Linked DNA regions of Cohnella herbarum. The protein of the gene in region 1 interacts with the protein of each later gene in a pairwise test. Links are inferred from orthologs where the notes say so. Each region holds a gene or a part of one and is shown in the gene's direction. Other genes may lie near its edges.

Evidence for each region.
Region 2: the proteins of nadE (region 1) and dnaA interact in binary tests that used the Escherichia coli proteins (3 or more experiments, as listed by UniProt). The link is inferred for Cohnella herbarum from one-to-one orthologs.

The regions. Positions count from the first base shown.
Region 1 is NZ_CP051680.1:4,120,078-4,128,244, reverse strand. Bases 5,320-8,167 are described here. They hold nadE (NAD(+) synthase), read left to right. Parts: upstream 5,320-6,262; coding sequence 6,263-7,072; downstream 7,073-8,167. Other genes in these bases: HH215_RS17575 (helix-turn-helix domain-containing protein), read left to right, coding at 7,626-8,167; acpS (holo-ACP synthase), read left to right, coding at 7,082-7,471; HH215_RS17590 (BrxA/BrxB family bacilliredoxin), read left to right, coding at 5,751-6,185; HH215_RS17595 (hypothetical protein), read left to right, coding at 5,547-5,690; HH215_RS17600 (DUF3905 domain-containing protein), read left to right, coding at 5,320-5,550. Outside these bases: HH215_RS17620 (carbohydrate ABC transporter permease), read left to right, coding at 15-911; HH215_RS17615 (carbohydrate ABC transporter permease), read left to right, coding at 925-1,749; HH215_RS17610 (BaiN/RdsA family NAD(P)/FAD-dependent oxidoreductase), read right to left, coding at 1,808-3,064; HH215_RS17605 (ATP-binding protein), read left to right, coding at 3,267-4,943; HH215_RS36080 (spore protein), read left to right, coding at 4,999-5,124; more of HH215_RS17600, read left to right, coding at 5,167-5,319. UniProt on the Escherichia coli protein: Catalyzes the ATP-dependent amidation of deamido-NAD to form NAD. Uses ammonia as a nitrogen source.
Region 2 is NZ_CP051680.1:5,427,996-5,433,550, forward strand. What follows is about bases 1-2,895. They hold dnaA (chromosomal replication initiator protein DnaA), read left to right. Parts: upstream 1-719; coding sequence 720-2,072; downstream 2,073-2,895. Other genes in these bases: rnpA (ribonuclease P protein component), read right to left, coding at 1-32; rpmH (50S ribosomal protein L34), read right to left, coding at 111-245; dnaN (DNA polymerase III subunit beta), read left to right, coding at 2,269-2,895. In the rest of the region: more of dnaN, read left to right, coding at 2,896-3,408; S4 domain-containing protein YaaA, read left to right, coding at 3,419-3,634; DNA replication/repair protein RecF, read left to right, coding at 3,680-4,798; extracellular matrix regulator RemB, read left to right, coding at 4,817-5,062; gyrB (DNA topoisomerase (ATP-hydrolyzing) subunit B), read left to right, coding at 5,190-5,555. UniProt on the Escherichia coli protein: Plays an essential in the initiation and regulation of chromosomal replication. Binds in an ATP-dependent fashion to the origin of replication (oriC) to initiate formation of the DNA replication initiation complex once per cell cycle.

The DNA.
Region 1 (8,167 bases):
AGGAGAGCTTCAGCATGGCCAGATTGAAAGGGAAGAACAAAATCAGGGATCTATTGTCGGGCTATTCGTTCATGGCTCCCACGATCATTATACTCGGCTGTTTCTTACTGCTGCCGATCGGTTACGCCATCTATTTATCGTTTCACAAAGTGAATCTTCTCGGGACGGTAAGCTACAAATTTACCGGAACGGCTAACTTCGAGAGAATGGTGGACGATCCGCGTCTATGGATCGCGCTAAGAAACACGGCTAAGTACGCGCTCATCGTCGTACCTGCCCAGACGATTCTGTCGCTCGTGCTGGCTTCGATATTGAATATGAAGCTTCGCTACCGTAATTTTTTCAGGGTCGCTTTCTACTTACCTACGGTCACTTCATCGGCCGTGCTCGTGCTTATTTTCATGTGGATCTACAATAGTAACGGTTTGTTGAACTATTTGCTCGATTTGGTCGGTCTTCCGACTTACAACTGGCTTGGAGATCCCTCAGTCGCGCTGTTGGGCATCATGATCATGAATATATGGTCGACGGCGCCGCTGTTTATGGTAATTTATTTGGCCGCTTTGCAAGATATTCCCGAGAACCTATACGAGGCGGCGGATATCGACGGAGCGAACGGCTGGCAGAAGTTCTGGCGCATTACGGTGCCCCAGCTTAAACCCGTCACTTTCTACGTAGTCGTCATGGGGATTATCGGAACGTTTCAGTTATTCGACCAATCCTACATTTTCTCGGCAGGCTCCGGGGGACCGAACAACGCGACGCTGACCATGGTGTTGCTCATCTACCAGTACGCCTTCAAAAGCATGGATATGGGGTATGCTTCCGCTCTTGCCTTTTTGCTTGCGGTCGTCATCATGCTCATTACGCTTATCCAGCGGTTAATCTTCAAGGAAGAGCGGCTGAATTAGGAGGGGATAGGAAATGCGTTCGATCAATCGTTTCAGGCCGGTGTTCTATGTCCTGCTGAGCGTCTACGCGCTCATCACGTTTGTTCCGTTTTTATGGGCGTTGTCCGCATCGTTCAAATCATTGCCGGAGATCGTTTCCGGAGGCATACACTTCATACCGAAGCATTTTACGCTAGATAATTATCAAACCATCTTCAAGCAGGAGCCCCTGTTCTCCCGCTGGTTCTTGAACAGCGCGTTCATAGCCATATCGGTTACGATATTTAATCTGCTGTTTAATTCCATGGCAGGCTATGCGCTGGCTCGAATTCGTTTTCCGGGCAGCACGTTGATGTTCTACAGTATACTGGCCATGATCATGATTCCTGGCCAATTGACGATTATTCCGAGTTACCTGATTATCAAGGAGCTTGGCTGGTTGAACAGTTATCAGGCGATCATCGTTCCGATGGCCGCTCAAGCGACCTACATCTTCATGATGCGCCAATTTTTCATCAGCTTCCCTAAAGAGCTTGAAGAAGCCGCGGAATTGGACGGCTTGGGCAGGTTCGGGCTGTTCTTCAAAGTCGTCCTGCCTCTGGCGAAGCCGGCTCTTGCGGCGCAGACGATATTCATCTTCATGGGCGCATGGAACGAGTTCCTGAAGCCGCTCATGCTGATGTCCGATAAGTCGATGTTTACGTTGTCGGTCGGGTTGAACACGTTCAAGGGGCAGTATATCAGCTTCTGGAACTACATCATGGCGGCATCGATCATTATGACGATTCCGGCGCTGCTGATATACATTTTCTTCAATCGCTTTTTCGTTCAAGGGATTACGTTCACCGGTACCAAATAAAAAATACGGAACGCATGGCAGCGGATATCCCGCTGATCTATGCGTTCCGTATTTCGTTTTACCGAATCGCGGCATTCATGCCTGCGGAATATCCCGTGGAGAAAGCAGCCGTAATGTTATAGCCCCCCGTATACCCGTGAATATCGAGTATTTCTCCGCAAAAATACAATCCGCTCACAAGCTTGGACTCCATCGTACGCGGATCGATTTCCTTTAAATGAATTCCCCCGCCGGTTACGAAAGCATCTTCTATCGACAAAGTTCCGTATACCCTGATCGGGAATCGCTTGATCAGCTTGGCTAATTGCATCCAATCCTGTCTGGGAAGGTTATCATAGGTGAGCGATTCGGCCAGTCCCGCTTGTTGCAGCAACAGCGGGATCATTTTCTCGGGCAAACAAGCTTTAAGAATGTTTTTGATGGACTTTCGCGGCTCAAGCTCCGTTAACCTCATCGTTAGGGAATACACTTCGTCCACGCTGTTGTCCGGCATCAAATCGACGGACACTTCAATATTTCCTACCTGAAATTGCTTGAGCGCTTTGACGACGAATTGGCTGCAGCGTAGCGCGATCGGCCCAGACACGCCGAAATGGGTGAAGAGCATGTCGCCGTGGTGCTCGATGATTTTCTTTCCTTTCGGATTCCATACGGACAAGGAAACGTCCCTAAGGGAAAGGCCTTGAAGCTCTTTGCTCGTAATGAACGGTTCGTTGGACGTTAACGGAACCTCCGTCGGAAATAGCTCCGTAATCGTATGTCCCGCTTTTACCGCCCAAGGGTACCCGTCTCCCGTTGAACCGGTTTGAGGCACGGATTTGCCGCCGGAGGCGACGATGACGGCATTGCCGTCTATCGCTTCGCCCGATCTGAGGCGAACGCCGGCCACGCGGTTGTCCTCGTAAATGATCGTATCCACAGGAGAGTTAAGCTTGATCTCTACGCCTTGCTTGCGGATCTGCCCGACGAGGGTGTCTACGACGGTCTTCGCTCTATCCGTAACGGGGAACATTCGCCCGTTATCTTCTTCCTTAAGCTTGATTCCGAGGTTCTCGAAGAAAGCGATAATATCTTTGTTGTTGAAGTTGGAAAACGAGCTGTATAAGAATCTCCCGTTACCGGGAATATGTTTGATCAACTCATCGTCTTCCTTATTATTGGTCACGTTACATCTGCCGCCTCCGGAAATTCCGAGCTTACGCCCCAGCTTCTCCCCTTTATCGAGCAGAAGGACTTTAGCGCCTTGTTTGCTTGCCGCGATGCTGGCCATTAGACCGGCAGATCCGCCGCCTATTACGATTACGTCGTAGTTCATCTATAAAACTCCCGATTTTTTGTTTTTATTTAGATTCTAACACATCCGCGCGCGCTCCATACCTCATCCATACCTGCTCAATTCCTGCTCTTGCAACCTAAGCCTATTATTGTAACCTATGGTGAGATGTGTTTTAATCTAAGTGATTATATAAGTGGGAAATTGTGTATATGCCGATCCATACTTGCTGGGGGTTCACTGGATGTGGAAAGAGACGCTACTACAAGTCCTAATTGCTTTTCTGCCCGTGTTTATCTTCATGGTTTGGTACTCAAAGCCTGAAAGAACCCGATACACCCACATAGCGCTGGGTTTGGCTTGCTGCGTAGGCATGTTACTGAACATGAATTTTTCTATGGTTAGCGAGCACGGCGTTTATTTCGATCTACGTAATATTCCTTTCATTATCGGTTCGCTGTATGGAGGCATCCCCGTTGCCACGGTTTTGCTGGTCGTCTATCTCGTGACGAAGCTCAACCAGATTACCTATCATTGGGAATATATCATATTAGCGTTTTTTATTATTATATATATTCCGATATTATTTTCTCGTATTCCCATCTTTCAATCCAAAAATAGAAAAGGCAAGTTTATTAACGTCGCCCTCTTGTGCGTGATTCTTATTTTGATTCAAAATGCTGCCTACGTCTCTAGCATTCCGAATTTGAATTGGGACGTAGCCTCCAAGGTTCTGGTTTTTTCATCGTTCTTCGGACTGTTACTATTAGCGGTAACCTTTATGTGCGTTCATTTCGCCGAGCTTTCCTATGAACGGATTCAATTGCAAATACAGCTTCACGAAGTGTCCATGAAGTACCGAAATGAAATGCGGAGGCTGCAGCAATTTATCGATAATACTCCGTTGATGGTCGTCTTCTGCGATATTAACGGAAAGATTACGCACGTTAACGATATGGCGTTGAAATTCGTTACTCCGCTTGGACGGAACGATATTCTGGCTCAGGATTTTTCTTTCTTCTTGGACAAAATGGACGTGCGATTCGAGAAGAGTCCGGTAAAGCGCGTCCTGCAAGGAGAAGACAAGCTCATCGAGATCGTCATGTTGCACGGGCGAACGTTCTATACCGTTACTTGTCCGATTAATGGAATGTCGGCGCAAGGGACGGACGGCGTGTTGTTCATCGGTCACGACGTGACGGAGCTTCAGAGGTTGAAGGACGAGGTTAACAAGATGGAGCGACTAAGCTTAGTCGGCCAGATGGCGGCGAGCATCACGCATGAAATCCGTAATCCGATGGCCGTCATCAGAGGTTTCGTACAATTGCTTAATGAACGAAGCCCATCCGAGCATCAGTCCTATTTTCGTATCGTTCTGGACGAATTGGATCGGGCTAACGCTATTATTAACGATTTTCTGTCCTTGGCGCAAAATAGAATCGTCGAGAAGGAACCGTCCAACCTCAACGAGCTGCTTAACGACTTGCTTCCATTGATCTGGGCGGATGCCAATCTGCGCGGACAAATGATCGAATTGCGGCTCGGAGAGGGCATGGAAAATCTCGAGATGAATAGCAAAGAAGTCAAGCAGCTTGTTCTGAACCTAGCCCGCAACGGCATGGAGGCGATGAGCGATAAGGGCGTTCTGCGAATAGAGACCTTGGATTTCGAGGATACGGTGCAGCTTCGCGTTACGGATAATGGAGTCGGCATTCCTCCGGAGAAACTGGAACGGCTATTCGAACCGTTCTACACGACTAAGACGAACGGAACGGGCTTGGGGCTGGCTTTATGCTTAAGCATCGTTGAACGCCATAACGGGAAAATTCACGTCGAATCGACGGTCGGGCAAGGGACGACTTTCGTTGTTTCTTTCTACAAACCGGGAAGTATGATTAGCGATGTTCGCAAGCACGGATAAGAGGCTATAAATGGGTTACACTACGGGGGATACATCCAATGAGGAGGATGCTTCCATGCCAAGAGAGCAAGGGTCTTCGAAGTCCGTACGGAAAGCAGCCAATCGCGACAGGAAAGACCGATCCCCGTTATCCCCCGGATTCGACAAGAAATTGGACGGACCTAATCGTCCGTCGACTTGAACCGTTATTAGCGCGAGCGAGGATACTAACTCCTACGAGGGCATGAAGCCCGCGGGAGGGCGTGACGATTCGGACTTGGATCCGTTCGAAATCGAATTTCGGGCGGAGTTCCGCGACGACCGGGGGCCGCGGGAGCCGTTCGTGAATGCCCATGGAGTCGTGATCGGAGATCACGATTACGAGTCGGAGAATTCGCCTCTTGAACAGTGGAATACCGAAACGGATCCGTTCGTCATGGCGGGAGCGCAATGGGTGCATCCTTACAAAGATATCGGATTCCGGACCCCGGAAAATCGAGATTTATTCGAGCGGGGAATTGCGCCTTCTTCCGGGATATTCATGCACCCGACCCATTCCGCGGACGGATCTTTCGATCCGGATGACGACGGGCATTTGCTGGTGCCGGAAGTGTTGGACGAGCCATGAATCCGGGCGAGGCGCGGCCGGGATGCCAAGCGGTCGTTCCGCGCAGCATCCTGTCGCCGCACCCGATGATCTTCCGAACGGGCATATCGAGGGAGCAGCTAAGCAATGATTTTGACGGAGCTTGCGGCGGCGCTGTATAATAAGATATAGCGGAATCATCAAACCGCCAATTATGAGATCCGGAAAGCGAGGCGCCTCCTATGTCGATGTCTTTCGAAAGATATATGTTGGATATGGTTCAACCGATGCGCGATGATTTGACTCGGCTCGGCATTCAAGAATTAAGAACGCCCGAAGAAGTGGAAGCGAAGCTTCCTAAGGCAGCGGGTACCGCATTAGTCGTAATTAACTCCGTTTGCGGATGCGCTGCAGGACAGTGCCGTCCCGGCGTAGCGGACGCGTTGCATCATGACGTGCTCCCGGACCACCTGTTTACGGTATTTGCAGGTCAAGACAAGGAAGCAACGGCGAAAGCGCGCGAGTACTTCCTGCCTTATCCGCCTTCTTCCCCATCCATTGCCCTCTTGAAGGACGGAGAACTCGTTCATTTTATCGAAAGGCACCAAATCGAGAACCGCAGCGCTGGAGACATCGCCGCAGATCTTACGGCCGCCTTCGACCGTCATTGCCGGTAATTCATTCATCCCGGGGGCTTAAGCCATTGCGGTTAAGCCAACGGGATATTTTTGTTGCTTACGGGAGGGTAATCGAAATGACGATCCAGCAAGAGATTATTGCGAAGTTAGGCGTAAAGCCGACAATCGACGTGGATCAGGAAATCGAACGTCGAGTTAACTTTCTGAAAGATTACGTCAAGCAAGCGGGAGCGACGGGGTTGCTGATAGCGATCAGCGGCGGCGTGGATAGCGCGGTGGCCGTAGGTCTGTGTAAACGCGCAACGGACGAGCTCTCTCGGGAAACGGGCAAAGAGTACATGACGCTCGGCGTATTCCAGCCTTACGGGGAGCAAGAGGACATCCACCACAGCTACGAGGTGGCCGAAGCCTTCAACCTGAAGCATAAGGTAGAGACGAACATCGAGGAAGCCGTGGACGAAATCGCGCTCGAAACCGAATATGCGTTTAAAGCTCTCGAAATTCATCGCCATATTAGCCGTGGAGGCAAAGGGAACGTGAAAGCGCGCACCCGTATGGTCGTCCAGTATGCTCTAGCCTTCGATTTGAATTTGCTTGTCGTGGGAACGGATCATGCTTCGGAAGCGCTAACGGGTTTCTTCACGAAGTGGGGAGACGGCGCCGTGGATATTACGCCTCTCAGCAGCTTGAATAAACGTCAAGTGCGCGAATTAGCCAGACGGTTGGGAGTGCCCGCCAGCGTCGTAGACAAAGCGCCGACCGCCGGTCTATGGCAAGGGCAGACGGATGAGGATGAGCTCGGGGTGACATACGAGGATAACAGCTCGTACCTGGAAGGCAAGGAAATCGATCCCAAAGCCCGCGAAATCCTCGAGAAGCATTACTTGCGCACGCAACATAAACGGCAGCATATTCCGGGAATTTAAGCGATCGGCATGATCGTCGGTATCGGATTGGACGTTGTCGAGCTTGCGCGGATGGATAGACTGCTCGCGGGACCGGGCAGCCGGAAGTTCGTCGATCGGGTGCTTACCTCCCGGGAGAGCGAAGGCTGGGGTTCATTGCAGCCGCGTCGCGCGTTAGAGTATATCAGCGGCAGATTCGCGGCCAAGGAAGCCGTCGTGAAGGCGATCGGTTGCGGAATCGGAACCTTGGTCGGATTTAAGGATATCGAAGTGCTTCCGGACAAATGGGGAAAGCCCGTTTGCTCCCTATCCGTGGCGTCGATCGAGCGGCTCGGCTGGGCGGAAGAATCTTATCGGATACATATCGCGATAACCCATGAACGTTCTCTCGCGGCCGCTACGGCGATAATCGAAAAGTAAGAAAGACGACAGTCCGGTGTAGTCACAGCTGGGCTGTTATTTATTGGGTCTGGGTTAATGAAATGGTAATTTACGCTTTACTTGACCTGACGTATAATGGAATATATGTTAAAAACGGACGAAGGTTTCTTTATCCAGATAATGGGGCGTAGAGATGACGACGAATTACTTAACTATCATGATGAAACATTTCGAGCACATGAATATAGAGGTTGCCGCCGCGGCGGCAACGGTACTGGATTCCGTTTCGCTCAAAGAGCGGGAAGATACTTACGATTGCCACAGATTCCTTTACGTTAAAGAAGGCGAGGGCAAGCTGATCGCTCAAGACAGAGAGATTCCGCTAGCCAAAGGGACATTATGCATTTTATTATCGGGAATGCCGCATCGGATCGTTCTGGAGCCGGATCGGACGATCACGTTTCAATGGTGTCATTTCCGCAGCAGCTATGAGGATCGCGATTTGTACCGTACGCTTCAGATTCCGATTTATCTTCATTTAGGGGACGAGCATCAAAGCGAATCTTCCGCATTATTCGAGCGCTTGTTCGAAGAGATAGCGCGGGACGGGCTGACTTCAAGACTCAAGATTAAAGCGACCATGTTAGAACTGATCAGCATTTATTTGGACAATCTATCCCTTAACGACAATGGCGCGCCGACGGAAGAGATGCAGAAAATCGACCTGGTGCTGAA
Region 2 (5,555 bases), 1.3 Mb from region 1 along the record:
TCTCTTTTGCGAAGGCGCAGCTTTCTATGCATCCAACACCGCCCCTAAACCTCACTTATCGAACCTGTATCGAAAGAAAAAAAGACCACGGCGAGTGGTCTTTCATTAAACTATGCAGTCAAAACTTTGCGACCTTTATGACGACGAGCAGCGAGAACTTTACGACCGTTCTTCGAGCTCATACGGCTACGGAAACCGTGAACCTTCTTACGTTTGCTCACATTCGGTTTAAATGTAGGACCCATGATTCCAACCCCCTTACTTAAAAACTCACGTCCATCTATTAAACCACGATTGCGCCAAAAAGTCAATGAAATGAGGGTTTGCGGCAATTTAACTTATTCACATGTGTATAAGATTGATTTCAAAAACGAACAAAACGGAATGCTGTCGAACATTCGCACATCTTATCAACAATATGTAGTACTGTGCACAGTTTTCATCCACAAGTTATTGAAATTGTGGATAACAAGGTGAATTTCGTTGAATTTATAGGGTTTGTCTGCTATGATTAGTCATGACTTTTCCGGTGGATACGAACTTTTTCCCCTCATTTTATCAACACCCTGTGAATAACTTTGTGAACAAACCCCCAAATACGTGGATATCCCTATAAATAATTCAGGGAATGGTGTGGATAACTAGACCGAGCACACAATCGGCCGATCGTTCTCCGCTTATTTTTTGTCCGTGCGATGGGTTAAAGGAGAGAAATTGTCGTGGACAACCGCAACAACGAGGTCTGGCAACAAGTGTTGTCGGTCATCCAAACGAAGCTAAGCAAGCCCAGCTTCGACACTTGGTTCAAAGCAACAAAAGCTTCCTTCTTGAGCGATAACGTTGTCGTGGTTACCGCGCCGACGACTTTTGCCGTGGAGTGGCTGGAGACTCGTTATACGAAGCTGGTATCATCGACGCTTTCCGATTACATCGGCAGACCGGTTGAAGTGAAGTTTTCTATAGAAGAAGCGCGTCCTCCCGAACCTGTGGATCCGGCGCCTCAATCTCAGAATTCAAGGCAAGTTGCGCTCGAAGAACCGATGATGCACATGCTTAATCCCAAATATACGTTCGATACGTTCGTCATCGGCGCGGCCAATCGTTTTGCCCATGCGGCATCCTTGGCCGTAGCTGAACTTCCGGCCAAATCCTATAATCCGTTCTTCATGTATGGCGGCGTAGGTTTGGGCAAAACTCATCTCATGCACGCTATCGGACATTATATATTGGAACACAATCCTCATATGAAGGTGCTGTACCTTTCGTCCGAGAAATTCACCAACGAGTTCATTAATGCGATCCGGGATAACCGAGGCGAGAGCTTCCGCAACAAATATCGCAACATCGACGTTCTGCTCATTGACGATATTCAATTTCTGGCCGGTAAAGAAGGAACCCAAGAGGAATTTTTCCATACCTTTAATGCGCTCCATGAAGAACATAAGCAAATCGTCATCTCAAGCGACCGGCCGCCCAAAGAGATTCCGACGCTCGAAGAACGACTGCGCTCCCGGTTCGAATGGGGACTTATTACCGATATCCAACCTCCGGATTTAGAGACGAGGATCGCGATTCTTCGCAAGAAAGCGAAAGCGGAAAATCTCGATATCCCCAATGAAGCTATGATGTACATCGCGAACATGATCGATTCCAACATTCGCGAATTGGAAGGCGCCTTAATTCGCATCGTCGCCTACTCCTCTCTAACGAATCAAGACATCACCGCGCATCTGGCAGCGGAAGCGTTGAAGGATATCTTGCCGACGGGTCGCAATCGGCTCATTACAATGCAAGATATCCAGCAACGGGTCGGCGATTACTACGGGTTGAAGCTCGAAGACTTCAAAGCGCGTAAACGTACGAAAGCCGTCGCTTTCCCGCGGCAAATCGCCATGTATCTCTCCCGCGAGCTTACGGATTACTCCCTCCCTAAGATCGGAGACGCTTTCGGCGGCCGAGATCATACGACCGTAATCCATGCTCACGAGAAGATTTCGCAGCTATTAAAAGTCGACCAGGATTTATACAAAATTATCAACAGCCTGACAGAAAAAATCAAAAATTTAACCTAAAACGACACCTAGCGCCTATGCACAAAGAGTCCACATGTGGATAGGCGTTATTTTCGAGCTTTTTCGCGGTTATCCACATATTCACCGCACCTACTACGACTTAAAGATTTAAACATGCTACAATAGACGCATAAACGGACATCGTCTGCAAAATTGGCGGCAGCGTTTATGTCGTAAAAATCGACGAGGTGAACCCATGAAATTGACGATATTGCGGGGCGAGTTAAACGACGCGATTCAACACGTATCCAAAGCGGTTGCGTCAAGAACTACGATTCCTATACTCAGCGGCATTAAACTAGATGCAAATTTCGGGGGCGTTACCTTAACTGCGAGCGATACCGACATTTCCATACAGAGCTTTATCCCGCTTGAAACGCCGAACAAAACGATCGCGACGGTTTCCCGTCCGGGCAGCGTCGTTCTTACCGCTAAATTTTTCGTAGAGATTATTAAGAAACTTCCTCATGAAGAAGTTCATATCGAAGTCGGAGAACGATTCCAAACGTTAATAACTTCCGGAGCTACGGAAATTCAACTCGTTGGACTAGATCCCGAAGAATTTCCCGTCCTTCCATCCGTTCAAGAAGATCAGGTCGTATCTATTCCTGGAGACTTATTAAGGGATATGATCCGCCAAACGGTATTCGCTGTAACGACTAACGAATCGACGCCGATTTTGACCGGCGTATTATGGAACTTGCAAGACGGCGTATACAAATTCGTCGCGACCGATCGACATCGTCTGGCAAGCCGCTCCGCAACGGTCGAACTATACGACGTTCGATTTTCCAATATTGTCATTTCCGGTAAAACTTTGAACGAATTGGCGAAAATCGTTCCGGATCAGAACGTCATGGTAGATATTGTCGTAGCCGAGAACCAGGTGCTCTTCAAGCTTGGCAACGTATTGTTCTATTCAAGGATGCTGGACGGAACTTATCCCGACACTTCCAAGATTATTCCGCAAAGCTTCAAAACAGAACTCGTCCTGAACACGAAAGCGCTCAGCGATTCGATCGATCGCGCTTATCTGTTATCCAGAGAAGAAAAAACGAATATCGTTAGACTGGTTACGACGGACAACGGCGGTATTGAAATTTCCTCCAGCTCTTCGGAATTGGGGAAAGTAACGGAGCAATTAAGCGTAACCGAGATGCGGGGAGAACCGCTTAAGATCGCTTTTAACTCCAAATATATGCTCGACGTTCTCAAGGTCATCGACAGCGAAGATCTGTTTATCGGTTTTAACGGCGCGATGAGCCCGATTATCATTAAACCGAACGATCATGAGAACAGCTTGCATCTGATTCTTCCATACAGAACGACGAACTGAGGCGCCGAAGATGAAAAGTATCGGAATTTCGACGGAATACATCACGTTAGGACAATTCCTCAAGCTTGCGGAATGCATCGGTACGGGCGGGGAAGTTAAACATTTCCTGCAGGAAAATAGCGTTCTAATCAACGGGGAGCCTGACAATCGCAGGGGACGGAAACTTAGAGTCGGAGATCTCGTAGAAGTAGAAGGTGCCGGATCCTTTACGATCGGGACCCGTTAAATTCCGGCGTGGCGGCTCCGAAGTCGGATGGAGAGGGAATATCCAATGCAGTTGAACACGTTGGAGCTTCAAGGCTATCGTAATTATGAGTCACTAAAGCTATCGACAGAGGGCGGCGTTAATATTTTCATCGGGCCTAACGCCCAAGGGAAAACCAATCTGATCGAAGCCATACATGTATTGTCCTTAACGAAATCCCATCGGACCTCGAAGGATAAAGAATTAATAGGCTGGAATCAAACCGCCGCGGTAATTAGAGCCCAGATGACTCGTAAAATGGGCGATGTCAGCTTGGAACTGCAATTGTCGGCGCAAGGAAAGAAAGCCAAAGTCAACGGACTCGAACAACGTAAGCTAAGCGGGTTCGTCGGAACCTTGAACGTAGTGCTATTCGCGCCCGAAGATCTGGATATCGTTAAGGGAGCACCGGGTGTGCGCCGCCGGTTCATGGACATGGAAATCGGTCAGGTGCATCCCGGTTATTTGTACGACATGCAGCAGTACCAGAGAATTTTGCAGCAGAGGAACAATTATCTGAAGTCGACCGACATTCATCGGGCTTCGCCGGAAATGTTGGACGTGTGGAACGAACAACTTGCGACGTCAGGTGTTAAAATGATGCAAAAAAGGAAAAACTTCATCATACAGCTGCAAAAGTGGGCGGAGAAAATACATGCCGGAATCACTGGCGGTAACGAACACTTCACGGTGGAGTACAAGCCCTCTTTCGGAACCTCAACTGGAATCGATAACCAAGATCAATCTTCTTTATTCGGGCAATTTATGTTAAAGTTATCACAAGGCAAGGAACAAGAATTTCGGCGAGGCATGACGCTTACCGGTCCCCATCGGGATGATCTGAGTTTCGCGATCAACGGCAAGGACGTTCAGTCGTTCGGATCCCAAGGACAGCAGCGCACCGCGGCACTGTCGTTAAAGCTGGCGGAATTGGAATTGATGCACGAAGAAATCGGGGAATACCCCCTATTGCTGCTGGACGATGTTCTATCGGAACTGGATCAAACCCGGCAAACTCAATTGATCGAGACTTTTCAAAGCCGAGTGCAGACCTTCATAACGACAACAGGATTGGAAAGCGTCAACATGAGTCGCTTGAAGGATGCTTCTATATTTCACGTAAGAAACGGCCAATTGCTGCGCTAATGTAAGAGGAGGAACTCCGTGTATATCCATCTGGGCGGGGAAAAAATAATTCGAACTTCGCAGCTCGTCGCTATCTTCGACATTTCTATTGAGCAATCTTCCAAGCTGTCCAGGCAATTCGTCGTACACGCTCAGAAGAACAAGGAAGTGGAAACGATAGGAGAAGAAGATCCGAAATCGATTGTCGTTACGGAGCATAAAGTTTATTACTCCCCTATCTCCACGTCCACCCTCAAGAAGAGGGCGCACTACCTGGAAGGGTGAGCATAGACGACGGTCGCCTTCCCATGGAAGGCTATACGTTTATATTGAGGCTTATGGGGTCTACGGTTTCCATATTGTTTCTGAAGTATTGATTAGCAACGGTTACGTAAAGAAGGCGGTGGAAGGTTTGTCCGTTAATTCACAGCATAATACCTACGACGAGAGTCAGATTCAAGTATTGGAAGGTTTGGAAGCGGTACGTAAACGTCCCGGTATGTATATCGGTTCTACGAGCGGTAAAGGCCTGCACCATCTTGTCTGGGAAGTCGTCGACAACAGCATTGACGAAGCGTTGGCCGGGTTCTGCAACCGAATCGACGTCATCATACAAGAAGACAACAGCATCACGGTTATCGATAATGGCCGGGGAATCCCGGTCGGCTTAAACACGAAGCTGCAGAAGTCGACGCTTGAGGTCGTTATGACGGTGCTTCACGCCGGCGGTAAATTCGGCGGCGAAGGGTATAAAGTGTCCGGAGGCTTGCATGGCGTC